2 regions of the Mycobacterium lehmannii genome follow, and region 1 is predicted to be linked to the other one. Evidence: riboswitches for the same ligand, from Rfam matches in the RefSeq annotation. Region 1 holds a riboswitch; the other holds the start of a gene.

Region 1 (11,254 bases):
GCGTGGCCTGTCGGCGGGTGAGAAGCGGATGCTGGCCAAGGCGCGACAGATCCTGGTGGGCGAGCTTGCTCTCGCCGAGAACACCGATGACGAGAAGGCCGCGACCATCCTCGACGAGGCACTCGCCGCCGCTTCCTGAAGCCGATGACGAGCCTGCCAAGGGTCGGGCTCGGCACCGACGTACACCCCATCCAGGCGGGGCGGCCGTGTTGGCTGCTGTGCCTGCTGTTCGACGGGGCAGACGGCTGCGAAGGCCATTCCGACGGTGATGTCGCGGCGCACGCGCTCTGCGACGCGCTGCTTTCCGCGGCCGGTCTCGGCGACCTCGGCGAGGTCTTCGGCACCGGTCGCGACGAGTGGCGCGGCGCCGGCGGCGCCGACATGCTTCGGCACGTCCATTGGCTAGTCACCGATCAGGGCTTTCGAATCATCAACGCGGCAGTGCAGGTGATCGGTAACCGGCCGAAGGTCGGTCCGCGCCGCGCCGAGGCGCAGAAGCTCCTGTCCGAACTGCTCGACGCCCCCGTGTCCGTCAGTGCGACCACCACCGACGGCCTGGGCCTGACCGGTCGTGGTGAGGGTCTCGCGGCGATCGCGACCGCGTTGGTGGTTGAGGGCGATTAGCCTTGTAAGCTGGCCCGTCGTGAGCGGAGCGGATAACCTGCGGCTGTACGACACCATGAGCGGTGCCGTCCGCGACTTCGTTCCCGTGCGCACCGGGCACGCCTCGGTCTACCTCTGCGGAGCCACAGTTCAGGGTCTGCCCCACATCGGGCACGTGCGAAGCGGAGTCGCATTCGACGTGCTTCGGCGCTGGCTGATGGCCAAGGGCTACGACGTCGCCTTCATCCGCAACGTCACCGACATCGACGACAAGATCCTCAACAAGGCCGCCGATGCGGGACGGCCGTGGTGGGAGTGGGCCGCCACCTATGAACGCGCGTTCTCGGCCGCCTATGACGCGCTCGGGGTGATGCCGCCGTCGGCCGAACCCCGCGCCACCGGCCACATCACCCAGATGATCGAACTGATCGAGCGGCTGATCGAGCGGGACCACGCGTATGTCGGTAACGGTGACGTCTACTTCGACGTGCTCAGCCAGCCGGGCTACGGCAAGCTGTCCGGTCACAAGATCGACGATGTGCACCAGGGTGAGGGCGTAGCGACCGGCAAGCGCGACGAACGCGATTTCACCTTGTGGAAGGGCGCCAAACCCGGTGAACCGTCCTGGCCGACGCCATGGGGCCGCGGAAGACCGGGCTGGCACACCGAATGCGTCGCGATGTGCCAGGCGTATCTCGGCGCGGAGTTCGACATCCACGCCGGCGGCATGGACCTGGTGTTCCCTCATCACGAGAACGAGATCGCGCAGGCGGAGGCGGCGGGCGACCCGTTCGCCAGGTACTGGCTGCACAACGGCTGGGTGACCATGGGCGGCGAGAAGATGAGCAAGTCGTTGGGCAACGTGCTCGCGATTCCCGCTGTGCTGCAACGTGTCCGGGCCGCGGAGTTGCGCTATTACCTGGGCAGCGCGCACTACCGGTCGATGCTGGAGTTCTCGGAGACGGCGCTGCAGGACGCGGCGCGGGCCTACAGCGGTATCGAGGACTTCCTGCATCGCGTGCGCAACCGGGTGGGCGCCGTCGTGCCCGGCGAGTGGACACCGAAGTTCGCCGAGGCGCTCGACGACGACCTGTCCGTTCCGATTGCGCTGGCCGAGGTGCACGCCGCGCGTGCCGAGGGCAATCGCGCGCTGGACGCCGGTGACCACGAAACGGCCCTGACGCAGGCGATGTCGATCCGCGCGATGATGGGCATCCTCGGCGCGGACCCGCTCGACGAGCGCTGGGAATCCAAAGACGAGACGTCGGCCGCACTGGCCGCGGTCGATGTGTTGGTGCGCGCTGAGGTCGAACGGCGCGAGGACGCACGGGCGCGGCGGGACTGGGCCGAGGCCGACGCGATCCGTGATCGCCTCAAGGAAGCCGGGATCGAGGTCACCGACACCGGCGATGGTCCGCAGTGGACGCTGCTCGACGGGCACACGAAGTAGATGGCCGGAAACTCCAAGCGCAGAGGCGCGGTACGCAAGCCGGGAACGAAGAAGGGCCCGACGGTCGGGTCCGGCGGCGTTAGGCGGCGCGGTCTGGAAGGCCGCGGCGCCACTCCGCCCGCGCATATGCGTCCGCACCATCCGGCGGCGAAGCGGGCGGCCAAGGCCGCGAAATCCCAGCCGCGTCGGCAGGGCAAGAAAACCGACGACACCGAGGTGGTGCTGGGACGCAATCCGGTCCTGGAGTGTCTGCGCGCAGGGGTGCCCGCGACGGCGCTGTACGTCGCGCTGGGTGCGGACGCCGACGAGCGGTTGACCGAGTCAGTGCAGATCGCCGCGGACGCGGGAATCTCGATCCTCGAGGTCCCGCGCCACGACCTCGACCGCATCGCCGCCAACGGTCTGCATCAGGGTGTGGCGCTTCAGGTTCCGCCGTACTCGTACGCGCATCCAGACGATCTGCTCGCAGCCGTGACGGCCGACGGCGCCTCGGCGCTGCTGGTCGCATTGGATAACATCTCCGACCCGCGCAACCTCGGTGCGATCGTGCGTTCGGTCGCCGCGTTCGGCGGTCATGGCGTCCTGATCCCGCAGCGCCGGTCGGCCTCTGTGACCGCGGTCGCGTGGCGTACCAGTGCGGGTGCCGCCGCGCGGCTTCCGGTCGCGCGGGCCACGAATCTCACCCGCACACTGAAGAACTGGGCCGACGAGGGCCTGCAGATCGTCGGCTTGGACGCCGATGGCGACATCACGGTCGACGAACTTGACGGTTCGGGACCGATCGTCGTCGTGGTCGGCTCCGAGGGTAAGGGGCTTTCGCGCCTGGTGCGGGAGACCTGCGACGCCGTGGTCTCGATCCCGATGGCCGGCCCCACAGAGTCGTTGAACGCCTCGGTGGCCGCGGGCGTCGTGCTCGCCGAGATCGCCCGTCAGCGCCGAGGCTAGAGGCCGAACAACCGCAGCGCCACCCACAGGCCGGCGACCGCGGCCACCAGCGTGGCGGGTACTGTGCACAGTCCGATGCGGCTGAACTCACCTGCGGTGGTTGTCATTTCGCGGCGTACGACGCTACGCCAGAGCAAGTTGGCCAGCGAGCCGACGTAGGTGAGGTTCGGTCCGATGTTCACTCCGATCAACACCGCCAGCACGGCGCCCGGTCCCGATGCCGACACCAGCGGCAGCAGCACCAGCACCGCGGGCAGGTTGTTGACGACGTTCGACAGCAGCGCCGCGACGGCCGCGATCCCAAGCAGCGCGAGCAGTCCGTGACCGCTGGGCAGCAGGCCGCGCATCGCGTTGTCGAGACCGTTGACCATGACGGCGTCGACCACGATGCCGAGGCACAGCACGAAAAGCAGAAACGGCACATCGGCTGCGGCTGCCATCCGGGCGACGGTCGTGTGGCGTCGCGTCAGGCTCCACCCACCGAGCACGACGACTCCGCCGAGTGCCGCCCAGGCCGGCGAGACTCCGAGCATCGAGGTGACGACGAATCCGGCCAGCGTCAAGCCCAGTACGACAAGGGGAAACACGGGGACGTGCACCGTATCGTCGGGCACCGGCCGGGGCGCGATCGAGAGCTGCTTCCTGAAAAGCCAACGCAGCACGACGAATTCGACGACGATGGCCAACAGCCAGGGCAGTGTCATGAGCGCGGCGAAGTGCAGGAAGGTAATGCCCGCCGCGGTGAACGCCAGCAGATTGGTCAGGTTCGACACCGGTATCAGCAGCGACGCGCTGTTGGCCAGGTGCGCGGTCGCATAGGCATGCGGGGTGGCCGGCACCGACAGCATGCGAGCAGTGGCAAGCACGACGGGGGTCAGCAACAGCACGGTGGCATCCAGGCTCAGGACCGCCGTCGTCGCCGCGGCGATCGCGAACACCCCTGCCAGCAAGCGGTTCTGGCTGCCGTCGGCGGCACGCGCCAACGCCGCACCCGCTGCGCGGAACACTCCCTCGTCGGCGCACAGCCGCGCCAACACCAGAACGACCGCCAAAAAGCCCACCACCGGCACCAGGCGACCGACCTCCGCGGCGGCCTCGTCCAGCGAGATGATGCCGGCGCCGATCAGCAGCGCGGCCACGGGTACCGCCACGACGGCTTCCGGCCACTTGTGCGGGCGGGCCACCGCGAAACCCAGTATGACCGCCAGGGCGGCCACCGCCAGGATCAGATCCACGGATCGGCAGGCTGCCACAGCGTGGGCAGGTGCAATGCGACGCCATCGTCGTAGGCCAGCCGCGACAACACCCGCATCGAGACGTCGAGGTCGTCGGCTGCGTAGGGAAGCGCGCGCAGTGGTTCGTGCAGGGGACGGAAGAAGTCATCCCAGTGGATGAGCACCACGCGGCGCGCGCCCACGGTCCGCACGCTTTCGCGCCAGTAATCACGCAGGTAGCGCTCCGGCTGCAGTCCGAGCTGGCCGACTCCGAGGTACACGACATCGGCGCGGTGTCCGGCCAGTGCGCCGGCAACGAATCCCGCACTGCCGACGATCAGCAGACGACGATCCGACGGACGGTGACGAACCAGCGTGGACCACGCCTCACCGCACCGGTACGCCGACACCCTGACCGGCGGCACGACCGGACCAGTGATGACACCCGGAAACCGGTCGGGCGGGCAGTGATCCCCCTCGATGAGCGTGACCTCGTAAGCGCCCAGCGCGACGGGGTCGCCGGGACTGACCACCACGATGCGGTCCTCGGGCAGCCGGTGGCCGCGGCCCACGTGGGCGGCGGATAGGCCGCCGACAAGTCGCGCGCCGGTCCGCTCGGCGACAGCCGCACTGTCCATCGCGTGGTCGTAGTGGGTGTGTACGGGAAGGACGGCCTCCAGCCGGTCGATCCGCAGGCGGGTGAGGCAGCCGTCGATGCGCGGTTCCGCCGGTGACAGCTGCCGCAGCCCGACTTCGGCCAGGCTCGGGCGTGAGAAGAAGCCGTCGGTCAGCAGCGCCGATTCGCCGTCGTCGATCAGCAGCGTCGTGACGCCCGCCCAGGTGATCGTCAGCGGCGTATCCGCACCCGCCGGCGGGACGTCGAAATAGCGCTCGTAATCCGCCAGGTTCGGCCTGCCGAGCTTGAGACGCATAGCGCCAACTCTAAGTGGCCCACGCGATGGTGCGCTCGATCGTGACTGTCGACCGCGTCCTTCACCGGTCCTCCCCTTCGTGCCTGCTGCTGATTTCGCCGGCATGTTCGGCCCTGTCGTCACACGGATCCTCGTGCCAGTCGCCGAAAGGGTCTGCGTATGCGGACCATTCGTTTGGGCGCGTCCATTCCTCGTCGGTCAGCAGTGCTGCGCGCAACGCGCCGACGATGTCCTCTGGTTCCGCTCCGCGCACCAATACGGTGATCGAAACGTGACGGTCGCCGAGTCGGTCGTCCCAGTCGGCGGCAGCGAGCACAACACGTTGCGGGTCTGCGTAGGTCCGTTCGGTATCGCTCATGGCGGCCAGCCATCGACCGGCATATTCGAACCGCATACCTCCGCCGGCTGATTCGAGCCACATGACATCGTCGAACCGGTTGGCCAACCACAGCCGTCCCCTCGTGCGCACCACGCCGTCGAGAAGCACCTCCAGCGCGTCGTGCAGTCGCTGGGGATGAAATGGCCGACGGGCGGAGAAAAGCAACAACCCGACTTCGCCGTCGGCATCCAGTGACGGCTGTCCGGCGAGCAGCGGGTCGTGCGGGTGGTCGCTGCGTCCGCGCCTGCTGTCAGGCTCGAGGTTGGCCAGCGCCGTCTCGATGCGTTCGGAACCGACCGTCAGGCGCGCACGAGGTGCCAACCGTCGCAGCACTTTCAGCGTCTGCCCATGAGCTTGGTCGACTACGAGCGTGTCGGCGAACTCAGCCTGCCCGACAGCCACCTGCGCCACGGTCCGTCCGTCGTCGAGGTCGTGGTCGCCGGTCGCCTTAGACAGCCACACGGCAGAGTCGACGCAGGTCACCACCGCCTCGATGCGCACGTCACGAGCCGCTGGTCCGTCGATGTAGCCAGGACCCACGTGCACCCGCACGTTGTTGATTGCCCAGCACACCGGTTCGGGCTCGAGCCATGGCATGAGTTGCACCGCAATGCGATTGACATCACCGCGGCGGTGTAGTCGTCGCAGTAGCACCAGCAGGTCCTCGCGCACGGTGCAGGTCACGCATCCGCGGACCAACTCGATCGGCCAAGCCGTGGTGCCCGAAGACGTCGTGACGGTACGCACCACGACTTGACCGTCGTATCCATGTCTGACGACCACCGTGCCGGTCGCCCGGGCCAGCACGGTGGCGACGCCTTCTGTGTCGCCTTGCCCGCAGATCAGCACCAGTGGAGTGCGCACAGCAACCCCTTCCTCAGTTGAAAATGATTTTCATTAACGTTAGGTTACCGCCGAAGGAGGAATATGTCCGCGCACTGTCAGGTCACCGGCCGAGCACCAAGTTTCGGCAACTCGGTATCGCACTCGCACCGACGCACGCGTCGTCGCTGGAACCCCAATATCCAGACGAAGACGTATTACCTGCCGTCCGAATCGCGCCGGATCAAACTGCGGGTGAGCGCGAAGGGCATCAAGGTCATCGACCGAGACGGCATCGAGGCCGTCGTGGCGCGGTTGCGAAAAGAGGGGCAGAAGATCTGATGGCGCGCACCGATATCAGGCCCACCGTGAAACTGCGTTCGACGGCCGGTACGGGCTACACCTATGTCACACGCAAGAATCGGCGCAACGACCCGGATCGATTAGTGCTGCGCAAGTATGACCCCATCGTCCGCCGCCACGTCGACTTCCGAGAGGAACGCTGATGGTGGCCTGTCCTCGTCCTCCGCACAGCCCCGCAGACGATCGGCAGTGGCTGTTGCACGCACGGTGCCGTGGGCTGCCGACAGAGATCTTCTTCGCGGCCGAAGGGGAGCGCGGACAACGTCGAGTAGCACGCGAAGAACAGGCGAAAAGAGTTTGTCGGCCGTGTCCCGTGCAGCCCGACTGCCTGCGGTATGCACTCACAGCCGTGGAGCCATGGGGCATCTGGGGCGCAACGACGCCAACAGAACGACAGCGGCTCACCGAGCCGGCCGAGCCGTCGGGACGAGCGCCCACTGACGCCCGTGTGGCAGGATCGTGCCCGACAGGCGATCGCGACTCGAGGAAGCCGGTGTGAATCCGGCGCGGTCCCGCCACTGTGACCGGCGAGGTCTTTGCGATCTTGCTGGGAGCCAGATACTCACCGCGGTCGCCTCCTCATAAGGCTGGGGCGGATTTCCCCGGTGAGGCTGACCTCGGCGTACCGAGAGCGCTTCCCGTGGCATCCGCGCACGACGGAAGGCACGGCATATGGCGCGTCGACATCTTGCGGCGGCGGTGATCTCGGCGCTGCTGCTCACGGCGTGCGGCACGGCGACCCCGCCGACCGGCGCCACCGCTGCCGAAGCCGTGGCGGGATTCCCGGTGAGCGTCACCAACTGCGGCGTCACCACGACCTACGACCGCCCACCGCGCCGGGCCGTGGCCTTGAACCAGCACTCGGGCGAGACGATGTTGGCGCTGGAACTTCAGAAGTCCATGGTGGGCACCGCATTCCTCGACGATCAGGTGCTGCCCGAATACCGCGACGCCTATGAGGCCATACCGGTGATCGCCGAAGAATATCCGTCGTACGAGACACTGCTTGCCGCTGAACCCGACTTCGTCTACGGCGGTTGGGAAAGCGCATTCGACGAGAAGGAGGGGCGCGGGCGCGAGCGGTTGCGTGATGTCGGCATCGACACCCACCTCAATCCCGAGAACTGCTCTTCTGAGCCGATGACGTTATCTGCGGTGGACGACGAAATACGCACCATCGGACGGATATTCGGTGTCACCGACCGAGCCGAGTGGGTGGTCGAACGCCAGCAGCGGATTCTGCAGGACACCCGCAGGCGCGTGCGCGACCTGGCACCGGTCGAGGTGGCTGTCTACGACAGCGGTGAGACCACCGTGTTCACCTCCGGCGGGCAGGGCATCGGCAACCAGATCATCGAATCCGCGGGCGGGCGCAACCTGTTCGCCGACGTACCGAAGGTGTGGGCCGACGTCTCGTTCGAACAGTTCGCCGAACGGGCGCCCGAGGTCATCCTGATCTACGATTACGGCGACCAATCGGTCGAGCAGAAGAAGCGGTTCCTGCTGGACAATCCGCTGCTGCAGCGGGTACCTGCCGTCCGCGACCAACGCTTCGCGGTGTTGCCGCTGTCCGAGATCACCGCAGGCGTGCGTGTCGGGCGCGCGGTCAAATCGCTTGCTGAGCAGTTGCATCCGGAGCCATCCGGATGACGACCGCCGCCCTGGACAAGCCGGTACGGTCCGTCACCCCGGGTCCGCAACGCGTTCCGTACGGCCTCGTGCTGACCATGCTCGCGGGACTGCTTCTGGTGTGCGCGACCGCAGGGGTCACCATCGGGTCGGTGGCCCTTCCGCCCGGGCAGGTGTGGCAGATCCTGCTCCACCAGCTCAATCCGATGTTGGTCGACCCGACATGGCCGCCGGTGCGTGCCTCGATCGTGCTCGACGCGCGGCTTCCCCGTGTTGCGCTGGCGGCGGTCATCGGGGCCGGCCTGGCGTGCTGCGGGATGGTGCTGCAGGCCGTCGTGCGCAACCCGTTGGCCGACCCGATGCTCTTGGGTGTGTCGTCGGGTGCGTCGGTGGGTGCGGTCGCGGTGCTGGTGGCCGGCGCAGGGCTCGGCTTGTTCGTGCTGCCGCTGGCGGCGTTTCTCGGAGCGTTGATCGCGTTGGTCGCCGTCTACTTTCTCGCTCGTACGGGCGGACGGATGACCACGCTGCGACTGATACTCGCCGGTGTCGCGGTCGCGGAGGTGCTGTCGGCCGTCGCCAGTCTGCTGATCGTCACCTCTGACGATCCGCACAAGGCCCAGTCCGCGGTGCGCTGGATGCTCGGCGGCCTCGGTGGGGCCGCCTGGTCGACAGTGTGGATCCCGGCTGTGGCCGTTGCTATCGGTATCGCTGTGCTGCTCGCCGTCACTCGGCCGCTGAATCTGCTGTACAGCGGTGAAGAGGCCGCTGCGGCACTGGGTTTGGACGTCCATCGCTTCCGCGGGGCGATGTTCGTCGTGGTCGCGTTGATGGTGGGTGCCATGGTCGCGGTCAGCGGTGCGATCGGCTTCGTCGGCCTGATCATGCCGCATATCGTGCGGATGCTCGTCGGCGCCGACCACCGTCGCGCCTTGCCGGCGGTCGCGCTGCTCGGGGCCTCGTTCCTCATCGTGTGCGACATCGCCGCGCGAACCGTCGCGGCACCGGAGGAACTGCCGGTCGGCGTCCTGACCGCCCTCGTCGGCGGCCCGTACTTTCTGTGGCTGATGCGGCGCAGGGTGTCGGCGTGACTGGCGGAGTCCTCATCGACGAAGTGACGGTGACGAAGGGGCGAAAGACGTTGGTCCGCAACGTGTCCATGCGGGTGGAGCGCGGCGAGATGGTGGCCGTCGTCGGACCCAACGGCGCCGGTAAGACCACGCTGTTGCGCACTCTCTACCGTGCTCAGCGGCCGACATCGGGGCGCGTGCTGGTTGGCGGCGAAGACGTCTGGCAGATGCCGGCCAAGCGCGCGGCGCGCCGCATTGCGGCCGTGTTGCAGGACGCGCCGGGCGATTTCGCGCTCACGGTGTTCGACGTGGTCGCGATGGGCCGGACCCCGTACAAGCGCGCGTTCGACGGCGACAACGCCGACGATCGCCGCATCATTGCCGAGGCGCTCGAATCAGTGGATGTATCCGGTCTGGCGAACGAGCCGTTCGACCGGCTCTCGGGCGGTCAGAAGCAGCGCGTGATGATCGCTCGTGCGCTGACACAGAGCACCGACACGATCGTGTTGGACGAGCCGACCAACCACCTGGATCTGCGCCACCAGCACGATGCCCTGCACCTGCTACGGACCACCGGCGCCACCGTCGTCGCGGCCTTGCACGATCTCAATCTCGCTGCGGCATACTGCGACCGGATCTGCGTTCTCGATACCGGCCGCGTGGTGTCGATCGGCACTCCCGCACAGGTCCTGACCGAGGACATGCTCGCCGAGGTCTACGGCGTCGCAGCCAGGGTCGGCCTCGATGCGGGCACCGATCGAATCCGGGTCGACGTGACACCCAAGGAGTGGACCCGGTGAGGATCGACGCTCAACTCACCGAGATCGCCCGCTTCGGAGGGTTCTTCGCCATCGCTCAAGGGAGCGCCGAAGCGGGTTGGCGGCCGGTTAACGCGTACTACACCGAGGGATACCAGGACCTGATCTTGGCGACGGCTACGCGCTACCGCACCCGCGACCTTCGCATCAGTGCGTCGGCGGTGCAGTTGAGCCACGCGTCGAGGCTGTGGTCCCCGGTGCTCGCGTGCGCCGTCGCATACGGTGTGGTCCCCGACCTCACGAGCCTGCAGCGTGCGGAGGACAGCCCAGCACTGAGAGTATCTGTCCCCGAAGGTGATCAGCTCGTCGGAGACCCGTCGGCCACGCTGTACCGCATCGTCGTCGAGGAGCACATGGAGCGGTTGGCCGACGGGTTGCGTGTCAAGGTCGCACCGGGCCTGCTCTACGGCAACATCGCCTCGGCGTTGGTGGCCGCGACCCGAGCGCTCTACTCGGTGCGGCCGCAGCTACGCGATTCCGCGACCGCCCTGGCGCGGTCTCTGTTGGAGACCGGCAAGCTCACCGGAACCGGAACGGTCAAACACAACTTGGCTTTTCGTCGCCGAAGCTGCTGTCTGTACTATCGCGTGAGCGACGGATCCAAGTGCGGAGACTGTGCGTTGCGCTGAATCAGGTGAAGGGGGCGATCTTTACGCGCTCGGCCAACAGCCTGTCGCGTACCGCCGTCGCGATCTGCACGGCGCCCGGTGAATCACCGTGCACGCAAATCGAATCGACGGTGATCGGAATCGTCGAGCCGTCGACCGCGTCGACGCGCCCGTCCGACACCATCGACGCGATCCGGTCGGCGATGACGTCGGTGTCGTGCAGGACGGCACCGCGCTGGCGTCGGTCCACCAACCGGCCGTCGGGACGATAGGCCCTGTCGGCGAACGCCTCGGGCACCGTGCGTAATCCGAGCTGTTCGGCCTCGCGGAAGAACGCCGAGCCGGTGAGCCCGAGCACCGGAAGGGCGGGATCGACGTCGTGCACGGCCTCTGCGACCGCTCGGGCCTGATCGTTGTTGGTCAC
Region 2 (11,254 bases), on a different contig from region 1:
CAGGCATGGCCACCTATTCACTGTCCGTCTGTCGCCGGTGATGTTCCTGCCAGCAGGCTGTGTACTTCCTGTGAGTCTTCATCTTGCGCCGTCCATAGACTGAGGTGATGAACTTCGGCAAAGCGCTGACCGATATCGCGACCGCACCGGCGCGAGCCGCCCTGGCCGTCGCCGACGCGGGCCTGGCCATGGCGACCGGGGCGGTGAGCATGGCGCAGCGCACGCTCGGCGACGCCGTCGAGGGTGGGCCCGGATCGGCGTCGTTCGCCACAATGCTCGGCCTGAACGACGCGGTCGAGCGGGCGAACCGACTGGCACGTCTGATGGACGACGACGCCCCGCTGGGCCGGGCGCTGGCACCCAACGGACCCCTGGACCGGCTGCTGCGACCGGGCGGACTGGTCGACCAGCTGACCACCGAGGGTGGCCTGCTGGATCGCGTGACCGCGGAGAACGGTGCGGTCGCCCGGGCGGTGGCTCCCGGCGGGCTGGTGGACCAGCTGATGGCCGAAGGCGGCCTGGTGGACCGCATGACCACCGACGACGGCGCACTGTCGCGGGTGATCGCCCCGGGCGGGCTGGCCGATCAGCTACTGGCCAACGATGGCCTCGTGGAGCGGGTGCTACGCGAGGACGGCGTGGCCGACCGCTTACTGGCCGAGGACGGCCTGTTGGACACGCTCACCGATCCCGACGGTCCCCTGCTCAAGCTGGCCGACGTCGCGGACACGCTGAACCGGTTGGCGCCCGGTCTAGAGGCGCTGGCGCCAACGATCGACGCCCTCCACGATGCCGTCGTGACGTTGAGCCAGGTCGTGAACCCGCTGAGCAATATCGCGGACCGGATCCCGTTGCCCGGTCGCCGGCCGCGCGCCCGTTCGACGTCGAGGACGGTGACCTCTCAACGCATCATCGACGTCGGGGAGTGAGCTCACGCGTCGGCTTCGACCGCCTCGATCGCCACTGACACGCTCTCCGGAGTCGGGGGCTGGTCTTCGGGCTGCCAACGCTGCAGCAGCAGCACGGTGGCACCCCGCAGCATCCGCACATAGTCGTCGACATCGGTTTGCTTGTAGGACTCGATGCGCGCGGCAAGCTCAGGAACCAGCGGCTTGATGGCGGTGGCGATGCTGAGCCCGAGGCCGCCTTCAGTGCTCGCGCTCTTGTCGAGCAGCGTGAGTAGCCGTTCGACCTCGGGCCGCTCGAGTGTGGGATACACGTGCGGGAAGTCGCTGAGCAGATCGTCCTTGACAGTCACGGGGAGCGGAGTTCCCCGAACGGGTGACCCGATAAACTCGGGCACCCGTCAATACGACTGGCCGTCGGCGTATCGCTGTCGCCGGTAGTGGCGGCCGCTACCGCGATTCCTTGCCTTATAAGTAGGCAGTTGACTGTCGCAGTTTGGACAAACCAGCCGCAGGTTTTCACGGCGGTTGTCGGTCGCGTCGCCATTTATGTGGTCGATTATCAGTGCGAGCGTTGAGCCATTCCACTCAGCCGTGATGCCACAGATTGCGCAACGGCTGGCCTGCTGTTCAAGCAGGTAGTCCCGAACAAAGTTGCCCTGGTAGGAAGTGCGGCCGCAGACGCCGGACTCAAGCCAAGCATTCAGAAGTACCCGCCGGCGATGTGACTGCTGACATGCACTGGAGCAGAAGACTTTCTGTTTACGGCCAACCAACTCGCGGCCGCACCCGAGACAGGCCTTCAACATAGAGCGACCCTAAGCAGGTCGGCCGACAAACGGAGCCGCGTGAGAGACTCGAACTCTCGACATTCGCCTTACAAGGGCGATGCTCTACCAACTGAGCTAACGCGGCCGACTCGGTGAGCCTCGGCCATTCTACGACGGCATAATCATGCGATCCGCGGGACGCCCGCGCCAGCGGTTAGTAGTGCACCCACTCCATGCCGATATACGTATCATTACAGACCTAAGCGCATCAGCTCGCAGCGGCGAGGAAAGATGCTTTGACCTGACTTCTCAACGTTTCCAACGCCTTTGCGAGCAGGCGCGACACATGCATCTGCGAACAGCCGATCTGCGCGGCGATCTGACTCTGCGTCATGTCCTCAAAGAAGCGCAGCGTCAGCACGTCGCGTTCGCGGCTCGGTAGGGCCGCGATCAACGGCCGCACGGTCTCGACGTCGAGTACCTTGTCGAAGCCGGCGTCGTCACCGCCGAAACTGTCCCCGATGGACGCCGAATCGTCATCGCGCATCGCCGGTATGTCGGTCGACAACGTCGAATAGTTCGACCCGGCGATCACCGCTTGCACCACCTGTTCGCGATCGACGCCGAGATCCTCGGCGATTTCGCTCGCGGTCGGTGCGCGCCCCAGGCCCTGCGCCAGCTTCGCGGTGGCCTTGTTCACCCGCATCTGGAGGTCTTTGACGGTGCGCGGGACCTTCACCGCCCACGCGTGGTCACGGAAGTGCCGACGGACCTCGCCCATCATCGTCGGTACGGCGAACGACAGGAATTCTGTTCCGTTGTCGACGTCGAATCGATTGAGCGCATTGACCAGCCCGACACGTGCTGCCTGCACAAGATCTTCGTGCGACTCACCGCGGTTGCGATAACGACGTGCGATGTGATCGGCCAGCGGTAGGCAACGCTCACAGATCAGATCGCGTTGCCGGTGGTAGGCACCCGACCCCTCATCCAGTGTTTTGAGGTGACGGAACATCTCCGTCACATCGGAATAATCGGAATTTGGTCCAGCCACGGGTACGTCCGTCCCTCGAAGAATTGCAATGCGGGCTCGCGGATCTGAACCTGATCGAGCACGTATACCCCCGTAGTGACCAGCCGAAACGCCCTGACAGCCCGGGGCGGGAGGCACAGTCGAGGGACGGTGGCTTTTAAGCTGCTGGTCATGGACGTTTGGACCCGGAACAACATCAAGATCGTTGGAAACCAGAGCGGTCCGACGCTGTTCCTAGCCCACGGTTTCGGGTGTGACCAGAACTTGTGGCGGCTCATCGTCGACCGGCTGCAGTCGGACTTTCGCATTGTGTTGATGGACCACGTCGGCTCCGGGGCTTCGGACCCCAAGGCGTGGGACGACACCAAGTACTCGTCGCTGGACGGCTACGCCGACGACGTCGTCGAGATTCTGCGCGACCTTGATCTGCGCGACGTGGTGTTCGTCGGCCACTCGGTGGCGGCGATCATCGGTGTCCTCGCGGTCATCACCGAGTCCGACCGGATCGCCAAACTCGTCATGGTCACTCCGTCGCCTCGCTACATCGACGACGACGGCTACCGCGGCGGGTTCTCGAGGGCTGACATCGACGAACTTCTGGAGTCCCTGGAACTGAATTACCTTGGCTGGTCGCATGCCATGGCTCCGGTGATCATGGGTAATTCCGACCGGCCGGAGTTCGCCGAGGAACTCGAGGCGTCGTTCTGCCGAACCGATCCCGACTGCGCGCGGGTATTCGCCCGCGCCACATTCCTGTCCGACAACCGCGCCGACCTGCCGCGGGTCTCGGTACCCACGCTGATCCTGGAGTGCTCCGAGGACGCGATCGCACCGGCATCCGTCGGAGCCTATGTGCACCAACATATTTCCGGCAGCCAGCTGGTCACGCTCGATGCGACCGGCCATTGCCCCCACGTCAGCGATCCGGACGCCACGGCCCAAGCGATCGCCGAGTTCGCCCTACCGGCATGACCGGGTTGGATCTCGACGATCACTGGGAGAACGCGCCCACCGGCAACGCGATCGCCCATCCCAACGGCCGCATCATTCGAGCCAACGCGACCCTGGCCAGCTGGCTCGGCTATGAGCGAAAACACCTGCACGGCAAGCTGATCACAGACCTGTTGACCGTCGGCGGGCGCTTGCACTACGACACCCATTTCCGGGCGATCCTGCGGATGAGCGGAAAACTCGATGGCGTGACGCTGGATTTCCTGACCGCCGACGGCACGCGGCTACCGATATTCCTCACCGCCAACATGGCCTACGACGCCGAAGGACATCCAGAGCTGTTGCGCGTCAGTGCGGTCGACGCCAAGGACCGACGATCGTACGAGCGGGAGCTGCTGGCGCAGCGTGAGCGCGCCGAGACCGAGCGCAGCCGGGTGCAGGCGTTCGCCGAAACCCTGCGCCGCTCACTGCTTCCGCCGCTTCTCGCACCGCCGCCGGGACTGGACGCCGCCGCGTACTACCACACCGCGTCGGACGACGACGTCGGCGGCGACTTCTATGACCTGTTCCCGCTGTCACGCTCCACGTGGGGTTTCTTCCTCGGTGACGTCGCAGGAAAGGGCGTCGACGCCGCGGTGGTCGCCGGCCTGGCACGGTACGTGCTTCGCTCGGCCGCGGTCGCCGACCACGATCCGGTAAAGGCGCTTCACGTACTCAATTCGGTGCTGATGCAGGACGTCGAGATCGGCGGCAATCGGCTGTGCACGGTGATCGACGGAAGCCTCACCATGCGCGGCGACGGTTTCGACGTGTCCCTGGCCAGCGGCGGTCATCCCCCGCCGCTGCTTCTCCGCGCCGACGGATCGGCCCATTACGCCGACACCGTCGGTGGCCATGCCGCCGGGATCACCGATGACGCGCGGTTCGTCGCTCACAGATTTCACTTGGTGCCCGGGGACACCTTGGTGCTCTACACCGACGGTCTGACCGAGGCGAGCACCGGAATCGGCCATCAGCGCTACGACGACGAGGGTGCCCTGCTCGCGTTCGTCGACGCCCGCGCACCCGCCACCGCCGACACCATCGTCAACGCGTTGAAGGACCTGCTCACCAGCTTCGGGCCCGGAGTCAAGGACGACGCCGCGGTGCTCGCGCTAGGGGTGCCGGCGAACGCCTAGTCAGGTCTCGTCGGCGACGTCGTGGCGGTCCTGATGTCCACCGGGGGCCTCCGGTTCGTCGTCGCGGTGGTCCAGGTCGTCCTGCAATGCACGTTGTTCCTCGGTCGCCTTGGTGGCGTCCATCGGAGTAGCGGGTGGGTCATTCGGCGTTGACATCCGACAGGGATCGACCGCCCGCCCCCGGACAAAACCCCGTGTGACCAGAAGTACATTGCTAGGACACAAACTATTTGGCCACGATGGAGTTGTGTCCACATCAACTCCGGCGCGGGTCGACCCGCTCGCGCTCGAGCAGCAAGTCTGCTTCGCGCTAGCGGTCACGAACCGAGCCGTGCTGGCGATATACCGGCCGCTGCTCGAACCGCTCGGCCTCACCCACCCCCAGTACCTCGTCATGCTGGCGCTGTGGGACCACTACAAGACCTCAGAGGCCGCAGAGCCGCCCACAAAACCGCTGTCGGTCAAGGACATCGCGAGCGCTTTGCAACTCGACTCGGCGACACTGTCCCCGATGCTCAAACGCCTCGAGTCGCTCGGCTTCATCACCAGGGCACGCAGCGCCGTCGACGAACGGGCCACGGACGTGCGGCTCACCAAGGAAGGTGTGCGGTTGCGACGCCGTGCGCTCCAGATACCGCCTGCCGTCGTCGAGCGCCTGGGTGTGGACCTCGACGAACTCGAAACGCTTCGCAACGTCTTGAACCGTGTGAACACCGCGGCCCTCGCCGCGGGCGCACTCGACAACTGACCACTCAAGGAGGATTCGTGCCTGCCGCCCGCCCCAACATCGTCCAATACATCACCTATTCGTATGGACGCCGGCTTCCGGACTCCATGCGCGAGTGGGTGGCGCGCGACCTGGCCGGTCCTGGCGCGCTGCGCCGCCACATGATCCGGATGGCGATTCCACCTCTGTTCGTGCTGGCCCCGTTCTGGTTGCTTCCGGCGTCGCTGTACGTACACCTGGAAATGACTGCGCCGATCTACATTTGGGCGATCCTCATGGCGCTCGCGCTCAACAAGATCTGGCGTCGGCACCGCCTCGCCCAGCACGGACTGGACCAGAACCTGGTCGACGAGATCAAGCGCAAGAAGGATGCGCGGATGCACGAGGACTACATCCGCCGCTTCGGCCCACGCCCCGAAGAGGCTCGCTGGCAGCAGAACAGCAGCCCCTTCTAGCCACGCGGAGTCGTCGGCTGCGCGTGCAGTCACCGAACCTCGTTCGCCGCGGCGACCAGGTTGCGCAACGAGGCGGTTACCTCGTCGGTCCTGCGCGTCTTCAGACCGCAGTCCGGGTTCACCCAAAGACGCTCGGCAGGAACGGAGTTCAACGCTTCTCGTAACGAAGAGGCCATCTCGCCGACGGCGGGTACCCGTGGCGAGTGGATGTCGTACACGCCGGGGCCGACGCTGTTGGCGAACCCGGCCGCGTTGAGGTCGCCGAGCACCTCCATGTGCGAACGCGCCGCCTCGAGGGACGTCACATCGGCATCGAGATCGGCGATTGCGCCGATCACCTCGCCGAACTCCGAGTAGCACAGGTGCGTGTGGATCTGTGTCGAGTCATCGACACCCGATGTCGACAACCGGAATGCGTCGACCGCCCAGCGCAGATAGGCATCCTTGTCCTTGGAGCGCAGAGGCAGCAGTTCGCGAAGCGCGGGCTCGTCGACCTGGATGATCGCGATACCCGCCTTCTGCAGATCGATGGTCTCCTCGCGAATCGCCAGCGCCACTTGGGCCGCCGTCTGGGCCAACGGCTGGTCGTCGCGCACGAACGACCACGCCAGGATCGTCACGGGCCCGGTCAGCATGCCCTTGACCGGCTTGTCGGTCAGTGACTGCGCATAGGTGATCCATTCGACCGTCATCGGTTCGGGTCGACTGACGTCGCCGTACAGGATCGGCGGGCGAACGCACCGGCTGCCGTAGGACTGCACCCAGCCGTTCTGTGTGGCGAAGAATCCGTCGAGCTGCTCGGCGAAGTACTGCACCATGTCGTTGCGCTCGGGCTCGCCGTGCACCAGCACGTCCAGGCCGATCTCCTCTTGCAACCGGATTACGGCGGCGATCTCGGCCTGCATCCGGCGCTTGTATTCGGCGGCGTCGATCTTGCCCGCGCGCAGGTCCGCTCGGGCCAGGCGGATCGCCGATGTCTGCGGGTACGACCCGATGGTCGTCGTGGGCAGGACGGGCAGGTTCAGCCGCGCCTGCTGCGCTGCGCGGCGCCGGTCGGCGGGACCGCGTTCGGTGCCGGAGGCGGTGATGGCCGAGATCCGCTCTCGCACATCGTCGTTGTTCAACCGGGGATCGGCGCGCCGCGACGCGATGGCCGCGTTAGACGCCGCGATCTCACCGTCGATCGCCTCGCGTCCGCTCTTCAAGCCGCGGGCGAGCGCCACGACCTCGGTCACTTTTTCGAAGCCGAAGGCCAACCAGCTGCGCAAGGCGCTGTCGATAGAGGGCTCCGCATCGAGCGTGTACGGAACGTGCAGCGTCGAGCACGACGTCGAAACCGCGACGTGCCGCGCCGACCCCCGCAGTGTAGTCAGGGTGCCGAGAGCCGATTCCAGGTCGGTGCGCCAGATGTTGCGGCCGTCCACGACGCCGGCGACGAGGAGTTTGTCGGCCAGTTCGGGCACCGCGGCGACCGCGGACACCCCGCCCGCGACGAGGTCGACACCGATCGCTTCGACCGGCGTTCGCGCCAGCGCGGGCAAGGCATCCGAGAGCTCGCCGAAGTAGGTGGCCACCAAGATCGCCGGCCGATTCGTCAGCCGACCGAGCTGTGCGTAGGTGCGCTCCGCGAGTTCGGCTGCGGTGTCGACGAAGTCGGTCACCAGAACGGGTTCGTCGATCTGCACCCACTCCACGCCCCGCTCAGCGAGAAGTGCCAGCAGCTCCCCGTATACCACGGTCAAGTCGGCGAGCCGGTCGATCGGGGGGCCCGCGCTGTGCACCGCCTTGCTCAAGGCAAGGAAAGTGATCGGCCCGATGACGACAGGGCGGGTCGGAATACCCTGCGCGCGAGCTTCTTCGAGTTCACCGAGAATCTTGGCCGGGTTCAGCGCGAAATGCGTGTCCGGAGCGAGTTCGGGCACGATGTAGTGGTAGTTGGTGTCGAACCACTTCGTCATCTCCAGGGGAGCGATGTCGTCGTTGCCACGCGCGGCAGCGAAATAGCGGTCCAGTTCATCGGACACGTCCGCGACTCGCGGGGGCAACGCACCCACCATGGCGGCGGTGTCGAGCACCTGGTCGTAGTAGGAGAACGTGTTCACCGGAACGGAATCCAGCCCCGCGGCGACGAGCGCCTCCCAGGTGTCGCGGCGCAGTTCGGCGGCGACGGACTCGAGTTCGTCGCGTCCGACGGTGCCGGCCCAGTACTTCTCGACGGCTCGTTTGAGTTCACGGTTCGGGCCGATGCGCGGGGAACCGAGGATGGTGGCATAGAACGGTGTTGCGGTCATGACGACGTCCTCATCGGTACGGCGGATGTTCATCGCCGGAGGGTGTCGTGCCGAGCGGTCACGCCATGAGCAACCCGCTTCGGCCACAGCCCATTCCGCGAGGCGATGAACCACCGGACGCGGCGCGCCCGGTACATCTGGCAGGTCTTCGGACTCGCAGGCTCGCACATGGTCGTGCACCTAATGGCCGTCGCTTCCCAGCCCGTGGGGCCAGTGCTGTTGACGGCGGTCGTTCCTGCATACCGCTGCGGGACAGTCCCGGATTCTCACCGGGTTCCCTCTCGCACCGCACCCGAATCGGCTGCGGCACTCGATGCCGACGGCCCTCCCTCGAATCCGAGATCGGTTCGCCCGCAAACCAGCTGCGCGACCAGCCTACCCCTACCGCCGGGCCAGCCACTCGGCCAGGGACCTGCCTGCCTCCAACACATGACGTTCGGCGATGTCCCGCGCGGCGTCGGCATCACGACGCTCGAGCGCATCCAGTAGCTCCTCGTGCTCGGACAGCGAGTGCTTCTCATGTTCGGGGAATACGGTGAGGAAATTCGTGGGCACCACCCGCGCGGCCTGCCGGATCTGCGTCAGCAACCGTGGTGAGTGGGCGGCACGGTGGATGGCCTGGTGGAACAGCCAGTTCGCTTCGCCGATCGTGTCGTCCCCCGACCGCGTGACGACATCGGCGGCCAGCTGCCGCAGCTGTGCGAGCTCGTCGGCGGCCACCCGCTCGGCCGCCCACGCGGCCGCCTGCCCGGTGAGCACACCGAGGATGGTGAAGCTGTCCTGCACATCGCGCGGACTGATTCCGATGACTGTGATGCCGCTGCGCGGCGCCACTTTCACCAAGCCCTCAAAGGACAGTTCGAGCAACGCTTCCCGCACGGGCGTACGGCTTGTCGAGAACTCCTCGGTGATCGCGTCGAGGTCGACGCGGGTGCCAGGAGGCAGCGCTCCGGTGAGGATGCGGTCCCGCAACTCCCGGGCGGCGCGTTCACGCACCGTGCCGGAGATGTCGACTGACCGGGTCATGTTCCGACTCTAGCAGGCAAAACATCCCACATTTGAAATCTGATATATCAAATGTTAACTTTCGGACCATGACCCGGACCGACCACATGGCGCTCGTCGCCTTCATGCAAGCCGGCAGCACCTCGGTGTACGCCGGATCGTGGCGTCACCCCGCCACCGAGCACGGCTACCTCGACGCCGGCTACTACGCCAAGATCGGCAGGCAACTCGAAGAGGGCTGCTTCGACCTGATGTTCTTCGACGATCGGCTCGCGATGCCGGGCATCTACGGCGGGTCGGTGGCCGAGGCCGCGCGGTACGGCGCCCGCCCGGTCAAGCTCGATCTTGGTGTCGTGCTCGGCGTGCTGGCCCATACGACGTCGCACATCGGGCTCGGCGCCACCTACTCGACCACCTACTACGCCCCGTTCCACGTCGCGCGCACGTTCGCCACGCTCGATCATCTGTCCGGCGGCCGCGCCGCGTGGAACGTGGTGACGTCGGTCAACGACAGTGAGGCGCAGAACTTCGGCGTCGACAGCCACCTCGGCCACGACGAACGGTACGACCGCGCCGACGAATTCCTGGACGTGGTGACCGGCTTGTGGGACACGTGGGAAGACGACGCGGTGCTGCACGACCGGACGTCAGGTCAATATGCGGATCCGGCGAAGGTGCACGAACTGGGCCACGTCGGCCAGTACTTCCGCGCGCGCGGACCGCTGACCGTCCCTAAAACACCGCAGGGACGTCCCGTCATCATCCAGGCCGGCTCGTCGGGCCGCGGACGCGAATTCGCCTCGCGCTGGGCCGAATTGATCTTCACCGGCGACCCCGGCCTTGAGGTGGCGCGTGAACACTACGCCGATCAGAAAGCGCGCATCGCCGCCGCTGGGCGCGACCCTGACGCGGTGCGCATCTGCCCGATGGCTTATGCGGTCGTCGGCGAGACGGAGTCGCACGCCAAAGAGCGCGAGGCGATGTTCCTCAACGATCTGGTGCACCCGATGGCCTCGCTAACCCTGCTGTCGGAGCTGATGAACTACGACTTCGCCCGACACGACCTCGACGACCCGGTGACCGACGAGATGATCGCATCGGTCTCCGGAATCCGCGGACTCGTACAGAACCTGCGCAATCACATCGGCGGTGACACCGTCACGGTGCGCGACCTCGCCGGCCACCGCGCCACTCTGCTGCAGGGACCACGATTCGTCGGCACCGGTGAACAGGTCGCCGACCAGATGGCCGAGTGGTTCACCGGTGACGCCTGCGACGGGTTCGTCCTGGCCGCAACGCATTTACCCGGCGCGTTCGAAGACGTGGTCCGCATGGTCGTTCCGCAGTTGCAGCGCCGCGGCCTGTTCCGCACCCGGTACGAGTCCTCGACGCTGCGTGGGCACCTTGGGCTGCAGCGCCCAACCGCCCGGGTTCCGGCGTGATGCTCGACGGCCTGCGGGTACTCGAGTTCGCGACGCTGGCTGCGGCCCCACTGGCGGCGACCTACCTCGGCGAGTTCGGCGCCGAGGTGATAAAGGTCGAGGACCCCAGATGCGGCGACCCCATCCGCACCTGGGGCCATCAGCGCAACGGCGTCGGTCTCATGTGGAAGTCCTTGTCGCGCAACAAGAGATCCATCACCTTGAACCTGCGCTGCGCCGACGGACAGGCCATCGCCCGCCGCCTGGCCGAACAGGCCGACGTCGTCGTCGTCAACACCCGACCACAGACCCTGCAGAAGTGGGGCTTGGATTACGAGAGCCTGCGCGCGGTCAACGACCGGATCGTGATGCTGCACATCACCGGCTACGGGCTGACCGGGCCGAAGAGCGAGCGCCCCGGCTTCGGCACGCTCGGCGAGGCGATGAGCGGTTTCGCCCACATCACCGGAGAGGCCGACGGCCCGCCGACGCTGCCGCCGTTCATGCTCGCCGACGGG

Evidence for each region. A riboswitch is a leader RNA that binds a small molecule or an ion and turns the genes downstream of it on or off. The one in region 1 is predicted to bind cobalamin.
Region 2: linked by a shared signal. The riboswitch ahead of metE (5-methyltetrahydropteroyltriglutamate--homocysteine S-methyltransferase) and the one ahead of AU192_RS20050 (ABC transporter substrate-binding protein) in region 1 are both predicted to bind cobalamin.

Annotation. Positions count from the first base shown of each region.
Region 1 is NZ_LQIR01000045.1:129,893-141,146, reverse strand. Features, by position in the region: gene carD (RNA polymerase-binding transcription factor CarD) at 1-139, shown strand, start outside; gene ispF (2-C-methyl-D-erythritol 2,4-cyclodiphosphate synthase) at 145-624, shown strand; gene cysS (cysteine--tRNA ligase) at 644-2,053, shown strand; gene rlmB (23S rRNA (guanosine(2251)-2'-O)-methyltransferase RlmB) at 2,054-2,998, shown strand; gene AU192_RS20075 (SLC13 family permease) at 2,995-4,233, opposite strand; gene AU192_RS20070 (MBL fold metallo-hydrolase) at 4,224-5,144, opposite strand; gene mrf (ribosome hibernation factor-recruiting GTPase MRF) at 5,206-6,387, opposite strand; gene rpmB (50S ribosomal protein L28) at 6,451-6,687, shown strand; gene rpmG (50S ribosomal protein L33) at 6,687-6,851, shown strand; gene AU192_RS25210 (WhiB family transcriptional regulator) at 6,851-7,207, shown strand; cobalamin riboswitch at 7,169-7,292, shown strand; gene AU192_RS20050 (ABC transporter substrate-binding protein) at 7,381-8,358, shown strand; gene AU192_RS20045 (FecCD family ABC transporter permease) at 8,355-9,425, shown strand; gene AU192_RS20040 (ABC transporter ATP-binding protein) at 9,422-10,204, shown strand; gene AU192_RS20035 ((2Fe-2S)-binding protein) at 10,201-10,851, shown strand; gene AU192_RS20030 (LamB/YcsF family protein) at 10,853-11,254, opposite strand, start outside.
Region 2 is NZ_LQIR01000011.1:7,594-18,847, reverse strand. Features, by position in the region: gene AU192_RS07540 (response regulator transcription factor) at 1-7, opposite strand, end outside; gene AU192_RS07535 (hypothetical protein) at 108-929, shown strand; gene AU192_RS07530 (hypothetical protein) at 932-1,258, opposite strand; gene AU192_RS25020 (HNH endonuclease) at 1,307-1,714, opposite strand; tRNA gene AU192_RS07525 (tRNA-Thr) at 1,748-1,820, opposite strand; gene AU192_RS07520 (SigB/SigF/SigG family RNA polymerase sigma factor) at 1,944-2,729, opposite strand; gene AU192_RS07510 (alpha/beta fold hydrolase) at 2,880-3,680, shown strand; gene AU192_RS07505 (SpoIIE family protein phosphatase) at 3,677-4,837, shown strand; gene AU192_RS26110 (hypothetical protein) at 4,838-4,960, opposite strand; gene AU192_RS07500 (MarR family winged helix-turn-helix transcriptional regulator) at 5,085-5,585, shown strand; gene AU192_RS07495 (DUF5313 domain-containing protein) at 5,603-6,019, shown strand; gene metE (5-methyltetrahydropteroyltriglutamate--homocysteine S-methyltransferase) at 6,049-8,310, opposite strand; cobalamin riboswitch at 8,444-8,627, opposite strand; gene AU192_RS07485 (GntR family transcriptional regulator) at 8,692-9,336, opposite strand; gene AU192_RS07480 (LLM class flavin-dependent oxidoreductase) at 9,405-10,757, shown strand; gene AU192_RS07475 (CaiB/BaiF CoA transferase family protein) at 10,757-11,254, shown strand, end outside.